Regions from separate parts of the Deinococcus aerolatus genome, predicted to be linked through region 2. Evidence: riboswitches for the same ligand, from Rfam matches in the RefSeq annotation. Region 2 holds a riboswitch; the other holds the start of a gene.
The links. A riboswitch is a leader RNA that binds a small molecule or an ion and turns the genes downstream of it on or off. The one in region 2 is predicted to bind cyclic di-GMP.
Positions count from the first base shown of each region.

Region 1: linked by a shared signal. The riboswitch ahead of IEY31_RS18225 (hypothetical protein) and the one ahead of IEY31_RS18115 (hypothetical protein) in region 2 are both predicted to bind cyclic di-GMP.

Region 1 is NZ_BMOL01000044.1:72-5,116, reverse strand. It holds gene IEY31_RS18235 (EAL domain-containing protein) at 1-2,044, opposite strand, end outside; gene IEY31_RS18230 (S8 family peptidase) at 2,094-2,885, opposite strand; gene IEY31_RS18225 (hypothetical protein) at 3,196-3,744, opposite strand; cyclic di-GMP riboswitch class II at 3,816-3,900, opposite strand; gene IEY31_RS18220 (transposase) at 4,085-4,459, opposite strand; partial or broken gene IEY31_RS18215 (hypothetical protein) at 4,642-5,045, opposite strand, start outside.
Region 2 is NZ_BMOL01000041.1:86-4,707, forward strand. It holds gene IEY31_RS18105 (hypothetical protein) at 1-256, opposite strand, end outside; gene IEY31_RS18110 (hypothetical protein) at 419-928, opposite strand; cyclic di-GMP riboswitch class II at 1,104-1,187, shown strand; gene IEY31_RS18115 (hypothetical protein) at 1,280-4,042, shown strand; gene IEY31_RS18120 (hypothetical protein) at 4,186-4,622, shown strand, end outside.

The sequences.
Region 1 (5,045 bases), on a different contig from region 2:
CTGTGGCGTTCAGCGCCTTCAAGGCGGAGCGGGCGCGTTCAGGAGCGCGCGCGACCAGTTCTTCACAAATCTCCAATGACAAACGAGAAGGCGTCACGCCAAATTCGGTTGTGGTTCTTCGGATGAGGTCAGGCAATTCCGGATCGACAAGTTGACGGGCCGACAGGTTGATGGCGGCGCCCAGCTGCGGCAACTGGGCCAGTGCAGCGCACACCGTCGTCAGTGTCCAGGCGTTCAACGGGAGGCTCAGGCCGCTGCGCTCGGCCAGTGGCATGAACTGATCAGGGGTGACATTTCCGTACGTTCTACTGCGCCAGCGCAGCAAGGCTTCCACGCTGTGCCAGCGGCCGCTGGGATCCTCAAGCGGCTGATACACCAGGTGAAATTCGCCCGCCGCAAGGGCGCCGTGCAGGGCGGATTCGAGGGTTGCTGGGGCCAGAGCGCCGCCGCTCGCACCAAACTCCAGTGTGCTGCCGCGCGCTTTTGCCCGGTACATGGCCTCATCGGCGTGCGTGAGCAAGGTGTCGAGATCTGAAGCGTCCTCGGGGTAGACGGCGAAGCCAAGACTGGGACGCATGTGAATTTCAATGCCATCCAGAAAGAATGGCTCGTCGAATGTTTCGGCAATCTGCCGGGCCAGAGGGACGACGTCCTGTCGACTGGCCTGCAACAGGAAGACAAATTCGTCCCCGCCCGTACGGGCCACCGTATCGTGTCCCCCCAGGGCGCGAGGTAACCGGGCAGCAACTTCTTGGAGCAGCAGGTCACCTGTATGGTGTCCGTAGGTATCGTTGACGGCCTTGAACTTGTTGAGATCCATCACACCCACGGCCACAGACGTACGGCGCGCGGCCGCCTCCCGCAAGGCGGTGCGCGCCCGTTCGGAGAGCAGCAGGCGGTTGGGCAGCCCCGTCAGCGCGTCGTACAACGCCAGACGTTCGAGTTCTTGCAGGCGGCTGGCCTGTTCGCGTTCAAGCTGCTCTTTGGCGGCGCGTTCAGCGGCGTAGCGGGCCTGCTCATGTTCCAGGCGCTGACGGTCACGCTCGAGTTCGCTTCTCGCCGCAAGCTCACGGGTCCGCTGCGCCGCTTCGGCGCGCAGCACCTCCGCTTCAGCCGTGTGGGCCCGGCGTAAGGTGGCCAGTGCCTGGACGAGTTCGCCGTCTTGCTCCTCCACCCGGGCCTGAAGCGCCAGGATGCGGGCCTGCTCCCGGACCCGGAGGCTGGCCCTGGCGTCAGGCAACGCCGCTTCTAATAGAAGGCGCGCTTCGTCCCCACGTTGCAAGTCCAGCAGAACCTCGCTGGCATCACAGCGCGCATCCAACACCAGATCAATATTCGCTTCCGGCATGGCCAGCGCCGCCTGGAAGTGAGTGAGTGCCAGGTTCAGCCTCCCCTGGTCACGCTGCACCAGGCCCAGACCATGCCAGGCGCTGGCTGTCAGTGCAGCGTGGTCGCCTGCCAGCGCCACGGCTCCATTCAGCAGGGCCAACGCCTCATCAAAATTCCCCTGACGCCGCAGAAAGTCGGCGTGATTGATCATGACTGTCGCCTCGCCTAACGGCTGATCCGCAAGTCGCGCGAAATCGAGGGCCCGCGTGTACTGCGTGTTGGCATCTCCGGGCAATTCAAGCGCATCGTAGGATTGAGCGAGATTGGCGGCCACCATGGCGGCGCGGGCTGGACCTGCCTGTGCCGCCACGTGGTCCGCACGCAACAGGTACTCAAGCGCCAGGTTAAAACTGCCCAGGTCAAGGTGGACTGCGCCGAGATTACACAGGACTGCGGCGCAGCCCCCCTGATCGCCCAGAACCTGACGAATGGAGAGGGCTTCTTCCAGATGGGTGAAGGCGCTCTGACTTTCCCCGCGGCTATGCTCAAGCCCCGCCAGGGCATTCAAAGCCTCAGCCAGCTCCGGAAAAGCACTCAGCGCGCGGGCCGCCGTCACGGCCTGCTCAAAGAGCAGCGTCGCGCGCGCATCGTCACTTCCTCGCAGCTCACGGGCCTGGCCGAGCAGAACGTCGAGATGATGTGCTGGATCGTTCACCCTGGGCTCCTTGCTCCACGTGGGAGACCCAGCGCGACAGACAAAGAAGTTACTGAAGCAACTGGGAGGCGTCCAGCATAGCCCCTGAGGTCAATCGGGCGGCCAGCACGGCAGGGTCCTTGCCTTCGGCCAGGGCCAGGGCAAGTGCGCCGGTGGCCAACGGCGCCGCGAACGAGGAGCCCGTCGCGCTGACCGTCTGGCCCTGAGGATAGGCGCTCTGAAGCGCCACTCCTGGGGCCAGCACTTCACCGCCACGCGTACTCCAGCTGGGAAAAGTTCCGTCGACATTGACGGCGCTGACGGAAACACCAAACTGTCCCAGAGGGTTTTTACCGTCCAGCGCATTGGCCGGCGCCTCGGGGTTGGCGCTGCCGTCATTGCCGCAGGCGGCCACCACCAGAACACCCCTGGAGACCGCAAATTGCAGCGCGGCGCGCACCCCCTTGTTGGACACCGAAGCAGCGATGCTCAGATGGATGATGTGTGCGCCCTGATTGACGGCAAAGCGAATGGCCTCGGCCACGCTGTCTGCGTCTCCAGAGCCATTAGGACTCAGCACCCGCAGGGGCAGAAGTTTGGCCTCAGGTGCCACCTGACGAAGAATGCCGGCCACCGCCGTTCCGTGCCCGTACGCGGCGTCGCCATCGGTGCCTTCTTCGGATGGATCGAGGTCTTTGTCCACGAAGTCGCGGCCCGGCAGCAGCGCACCTCTGAGCATCGGGTGGTCCAGATCGATTCCAGAGTCGATCACGGCCACCACCACGCCCCGGCCCATCCCAGGTGCCCTGGCTTGAGCCACATCAATCTTGACGGTGCGCAGCACCTCCGAATTGGCAGGCATAGGTTCAAAGACCCCTTCAGCCCACCACCTGGCTCCTTCAGCCCACCACCTGGCTCCTTCGGCCCACCATCTGGCTCCTTCAGCCCACCATCTGGCTCCTTCGGCCCACCACCTGGCACCACCTGGCTTGAAGCCAGCATGATCGACGAGCAAGGTGCGGTCAGTCGCTGTCTGACTCTGCAGGCCAGCAGCACTCAGCGTGCCGTGAGGACGTGAAATCGCCTGGGAGGGAGAGGGTGGGAGGGTGCCGCAGGCCCCCAGAATCAGGCAACCCAAAGTCAACAGTGCAAATCTGGAACGGTAGGCCATGTTAATCTGCCGCCTCTGCCAGGACGCTGGCCACGATAACTTGGTCAAGAAAACCGCGCACGGCGTTGGTCATGCTATGGACATCACTCACCGGCACCACACTTGTGCAGCATATTCCGCTGCGGTCCGCTGGCATGACCTGAATCCAGAGGCTGCCGACATCACGCCTCAGTCGGAAGGCAGCAGGATGGTCTTGCAGCGGCGTCCAGCCCAGTTGAAAATGAGGGCAGTGAACCAGCAGCTTTTCGAGCAACCATTGATCGAAGACGCTCAGGCGAACGTCACTTCCGACAGGCGAGACAAGTTGCGCCGTCCATTGACACAGCCGCGCATTGCGGTACTCCTGGTAAGCTTGCCCCATCAAACGGTGAACCTCAGTGACCAGATCGTGGACTGCACTGTCATCACACGAATTCTGGACCAGAAGTTGCGGGCCCTGAGCAGCGCAGCCTTCGAACGCAACGTCTGCGCTGGCCTGTCCACCTCCAACGCGGATCAACAAAGAGAGATCAAGGCCGAAATCTCTAATACCCCGAACGATAGAATTCACGGTGCCTCCCCGGCGTGTTATGAACGCCGCTGCCTGAATCAGGCGGGAATGTGACCGCGACAGGTCGCGGATTGACGGATAGCCGGTCGCACCATTGGCTCCACGCGTCCCAGGTGCCCGTATACAGGACCGCGCTTCACTGCCTCTATCAGACATGGTCCCAAGGAGCCGTGCTGATGTGGCCCACCCTATACATCGGCAGGACGCTTGACAAGCCACCCTCCCAGAAGATGAAGATTGAAGGAATAGTCGATCAGACAGGGGTTGTCAGAGTTAAACAGGATTTATTTAACATCCAGATAAATTTTGTCCTGAGAATCCTCAACACTGGGTCTCCCCCTCAGTACCCGACACTTTCCACAGCCGTCGTCTGGTCCGGCGTCCAGAATTGAATCAGGTGGAGCAGTTCGTCCATTGAGGTTCCGATCTGACGGGAAGACGCCCGAACGAGCGCCCGTAGACCTAGAGTCACGACACTCCAGGCCCGCCGTCCATGTTTTTTCAGCGCCGTGTCCTGGTCGATGCCGACCAGGACGCTCCAGACATACGCCAGGGTGAGCAAACAAAGCAGTCGCGTCACATGAGTGGGACGCGTCATATGGGTGTTTTCCAACCGGAAGCCCTTCGTTTTGAGCGCCCTGAACAGACATTCGATTCTCCAGCGCTTGCGGTATCCCTTCAGCATGCGACTGGCGGCGGTGGCGTTGCTCGCCACGATCAGGGGTATCCCCCTGATCTGTCCGGGTCAACACCACATTCATCGGGAGTCCATAGACCTCCACGCCCTCGAGGAGCATCGCCTGCTTTCCAGGTTGCAAGCCACCCAACCACTCGCCCGCTGGCAGGTCTTCGATGTGGGTATCGACGCGGAGACGGACGGTGATCGGTATCCCTCGCTCAGCCAAGCCCTGGATCCACGCCTGGCCGATGAATTCCCGGTCTGCATAAATCGTGGCAACGTCGCAGCAGTCCAGCAGCGTCAGCGCCTCGTCCATCACGGCCAGCCGGGTCCTCGTCCCGCTGCCCTCCGCTGTGCGGCAACAACTCGAACAGGAGTGGCACGGCCACACCTCGCCAGTTCACTGCCAGCACCAGCGCGTTGACATCGGTCTTCCCCAGTTTCCAGTTCGTGCGGTCAAGGGTGAAGTCCCGCCGTTTCCCATCGGGGAGCAACGCCAGAACCAGACGGGCAACATCCAGAGGACATAGCGGATGCTGGTGAAAGAATCGCTCAATCTGGCGAATGACGGAAGCCGTCTGAGCGTTGCCCGGGCAACGCTCGGCCAGTGATGCGTGGCGAA
Region 2 (4,622 bases):
CCTGTGCGCTATGCAGGAAGTGGGGCTGGCCGGTCTGGTGGTGGGCGTGCAGCGGGGTCAGGTTAATGCCGACCAGCCCGTGTGTCAGGGCGAAGTCCATCGGGGCGGCAGCCTGTTGCGCGAAGGTTTGATCTTTCAGGGCCAGGGCGGCGATGAAGTTCAGCAGGGTGAGGCCGCTGCTGCCGAAGTGCAGGCTGCGCGAATGCCGCTGCGTGGCGGCGTACTGCTCCATGGGCGCCGCATCAAGGTCACTCACCAGAGTCTTCGGCAGTGGAAATGGAACATCGAGTGTGCACCGTTCCTGACGGGGGTGCGTCAGGGTCCGCGGATCAAAGCATGGGCTGTGGAGGGCCGCGGACAAGTTCAGAGCCGGAATCGACATCCTCTTACAGGAACTCAGGACACCGACGCAGCGCCGTCAGGAGGACACGGGCGCTTCGTGCGGTGTCTCGAACACGATGACATCGCGGACGGGCATCTCTTCCGGAATGTCCCCCGCGCCGTCCCTGGACCTGTCCCCGTCGCGCCCGGCGGTGAGCACAACATTGCGGAGGTCGCGGAGGAGCGTGAGCACCGTATGCGCGGCGCCGGAAAGGTCGCTGAGTTGCCCCGCGCTGAGCTTCGTGAGGTCGATCTTGTCGGCGTCCTTCTTGAACACGATGCCCATGATGTAGTTCGCCCGCTCCCGGGTCAGGGCGCGCATGCAGATTCCCTTGCCGTCGTACAGCGGCTCACCCGTGGTGACCGAATAGGTGTGACCGGTCTCGGTGGTTAGGGTGAAGCCTTCGAGAGCAGCCACACGGTTGATCTTCCACGGCTTGCCCTGGCGCTCGATGCAGACCATACCACCGACGTGGTAGCCAGCGATCTCATCTAGGTTGTCAATGACGTCAAGGATGTGCATCTTCTCCTGGGGGCTCATGGGCATGATGGCAGTGTATGCAAGTTCATTTGCAGAGGACTGACAGCCGGGAATCTAATTGGGTGGCATCCCACACTGTTGTGCTAGGTTGTCTATCCATGCTGGCGGTCTCCGGGTAAGGTTTCTGTCAGCGCTGCGGGCGCACTCTGGGTCAGCTCTCGGCCGGATGTCCGGCTCCCAAGAGCTTCAAGGCAACGTTGACGCTCACCTTCCGTTCGGGCACCTGAGGTGAGTCGAGTTTGTGGTGCGACCGACCTTGAATAATGGTGTGCTCTGGCACGCCGTTTCCCAGGTGCAGGTCTCACGTATTCAGGACGCCCCTGGAGTGCTGTGAAGTCACCGCTGTTCCTTACCGCCATGCTCCGCCTCGGGACGTCTGCTGCGCCTATCCTGGCAGTGGCAGCTCTGCTGTTCGGGACGGCCGTACACGCCCAGGGGAGCCCATTAATGCGCCAGCTGCCGTTACCGGCGAGCGGTGAGGTCACCACGGTCCTGGCCCTGGGGCCGGCCTATGACGGTCAGGCGCTGCACTTCAAGCTGCTCGGCTGGCGGGCCATGAAGGGCGCCACCGGCGAGGGCACCCCACCAGGCTGGCGGGTGACCTACCCGTCGGCGCTCGCGGCGGGTGGGGAGGCGATCCTTCCGCTCTCGGTCGCGGGCCCCAGCGGCGCGGTGGCGCGCGACCTGACCCTGATCTTTCAGGTGGACGGGCAGCCCGGGACAACCATCGAGGTGCTGGTCTCCTGGCCGCGCGTTGCGCGACTGGAAGCGCGCGCTCTCCCTGAACTCCGTACCTTGCCGGGCGCACCCCTGCAGGTACCGCTGGTGATCCGGAACACCGGCAACGTCGCGGCGCTCGCGAGTGTGACGGCCCAGGGCGCCGACATCAAGGCCCTGCCGGTCAGCGTGCCACCGGGCGGAGAGGCCACCCTGACGCTGCTGGTTCCCTCCGTGGACAGCGAGCGACAGGTGAGGCTCACGGTGAGCGGCGGTATGAAAGACGTCGTGATGCACGTACGGCTGCTCGGTTCCAGACCGCGCGGAGCGGGCTTTGGCCTGACCGTGCGCGCTGGAGCCACGGTGAGCGCCGGCGACGGGCAGGCTCATCTCGATGCCGGTGTGCTGTCCATCGAGGGGCTGCTCAGCCCGGTCACGTCGCTGCGGGCCTCCATCGCGCGCACAGGCAGTGAAGTCAAGCCGACGCTCTCTATCGCCCACCGCAATACTCGAGTGGACTATGGCGGAGCGCCCACGGCCAACGTCGCGGGCAGCGTGGGCACCGGCCTGTACCTCAGCCAGGAGTTCGGCCCCTATGGCCCGATACGCAGGGTGCAGGTGGCCGCTGCACTCCCGCAGGACAACGGCACGACCGCGGCACGGGTCGGCCTGGGTGTGTCCAGCCAGTTCGGCGCGGCCACAGTGCAGGCCAGGGCGAGCGTCAGCGTGCACGGCGACGACCCGGCCGTGGCCGTTGAGGGCAGCGCCGGACACGTGAGTGCCGCGGTGCAGGTCACGCCCCAGCGTGATACCCGCTGGGGCGTGACGGCCGGATACGTGACGCCGCACCTCAGCCTCAGGGCGGGCGCTCAGCAGCGGGAGGTAGGGCTCGACGGATGGGGGGAGGCGAGGGGTGACGTCACGCTCGGCGGCACGCCCACCCGCTTCGGTGTCCGCGCGGACGTCCGGGACAGCGCCTGGAACAGCGTGACGCTCAGCGCCCAGACCGACCACTTGCGGCTGTCCATGCGGGCAGGCGCGGATGCCAGCCAGTGGCTCGACGCCCGCAGCACCTTCAGCGTGGGGGCCATCCGCTCGCAGCTCGGCGGCAGCGTCACCCTCGATCACTGGGCCTTCAGGAGTGCCCAGGCCGACGTCAAGATGAAGACCACCGTCCGCAGCGCACAGCTCGAGGCGGCCGCGAATGCGCAGTTCACCCCGGCGGGCCTGAGCGGCGTCAACTACACCGCGGCCGTCAGCGCGCCAGGCGGGCCGGCCGACCTGAAGCTGAGCGCCGCGGGCACCAGCGCCGGCGCTCTCGATCTCGGGATCGCCGCGGTCTTTCACGGCACGCTCCCCAGCGGTCAGTGGAAGGTCGAGCCCAACCTCGTGGTGCTGGGCGTGCTCGCGGCACCCAGGACCACCGCGGGCGTGACCGCCTCTTACGACACCTACTCCGGCTGGCATGGCCTGGTCGGTATCAGTGCCCCTCTCAGCGGCCCCGGCAGCGTCCGGGTCAGGGCCGGGCTCTCGTACCAGCTCTTCGTGCCCACCGGCGAGGCGCTCGCCGAGCAGCTCGCCGGCCCCGATCCCACCCGCCGCACGGTGCGCGTGATCCTGCAGGAAGATGGCCGCGCCATTCCTCTGGCCGGCGCGCGGGTGAAGGGCTGCGGCCAGGACGCGACGACCGACGCGCAGGGCATGGCGACGCTGCGCGGCTTCCGGGGCAGCTGCCCAGTGAGCCTCGACGCGGGCAGCCTGCCGGATGGAACGACAGCCGCCATAGCGCGCATGGACGTGGCTCCGGGCGCGGATCAGACCATGGCGGTGCTGCCCCTAGGACAGCTGCGTGGGCAGGTGACCTACGTGGATCCGCAGAGCGGCGAGGTCGTCGCGGACGGCCCCGAGCGCCAGGTCACTGTGACCGTCAGCGGCCCGGTGCAGACCTTTACCCGCGCGCAGCTGCCGGGCGGCCACTTCGAACTGCCGCCCCTGCCCGCGGGAACCTATCAGCTCTCGGTCGAGGACCGCCCGCCGGTGACGGTGACCCTGACGCGCGCCGGCGCGACCGTGCAGCTCCAGGTGCCCGGCGCACCACGGGTCGTGCTGGATCCCAGCAAGGTCACGCCGCCAGTGCGGCTGGCGTGGACGTCGCCCCTGGTGACCGCGGGCACCGCGGCAGGCTTGCAGGTGTCCTCGCCGGCACAGATTACCAAGGTGACGGTCAGCGTGCTGGGGGTGCAGACCACCATCCCGGCCCCCTCGGATCAGAGCGCGCCGTGGCCCGTCGGCGTGCCCACGCCCGCCACCGTGGACGGCCTGCAAAACGTGACCGTCGAGGTGCACTTCGCCGATGGCAGTGTGGCCCACCGCACCCTCCAGCTGGTGGTGACCCCGCCGTGATGTGAGCCACAGAAGCCACGCCGGATGGGACAGGCCCGGCGCGGCCGCCGCCCGACCTCTCCTGTCGTCGCGCCCTCAACCCACACACCTGTAGCACTTTCTCCTTCCCCTCTTGCTGCGGCCATGCCGCCAAGGAGTTCCCAATGACCAAGTACCTGATCACCCTTGCCCTGTTGGCCTGCGCCAGCAATGCCCTCGCCGACCTGAACGTCAGCGGTCCTCGTGACCTGAACCTCAAACCGGGTGAGGCCCGCAGCGTGGACTACCTGCTCACCAACACCGGCGACGCGCCCGTGAGGGCCACCGTCTTCTTCAACGACTACATCCAGGGCCCCGACGGATCGCTGTCGCATGTACCGGCCCGCAGCCTGCCGCAGAGCCTCTTCCGGGTCGCCAGCTTCCCGAACCGCGATTACCTGATTCCGGCCAAGAGCAGCGTGGTGGTTCCGCTCAAGGTGCAGGTGCCCGCGGAAGCCCTCGGCGGGTACTGGGGGGTCATCGGCGTGGACTCCGAGGCGGCAGCCGCCAGCGGGGCCAAGAACAGCGTGGGCATCCGGGTACGCTACGCGATGGTGACCGC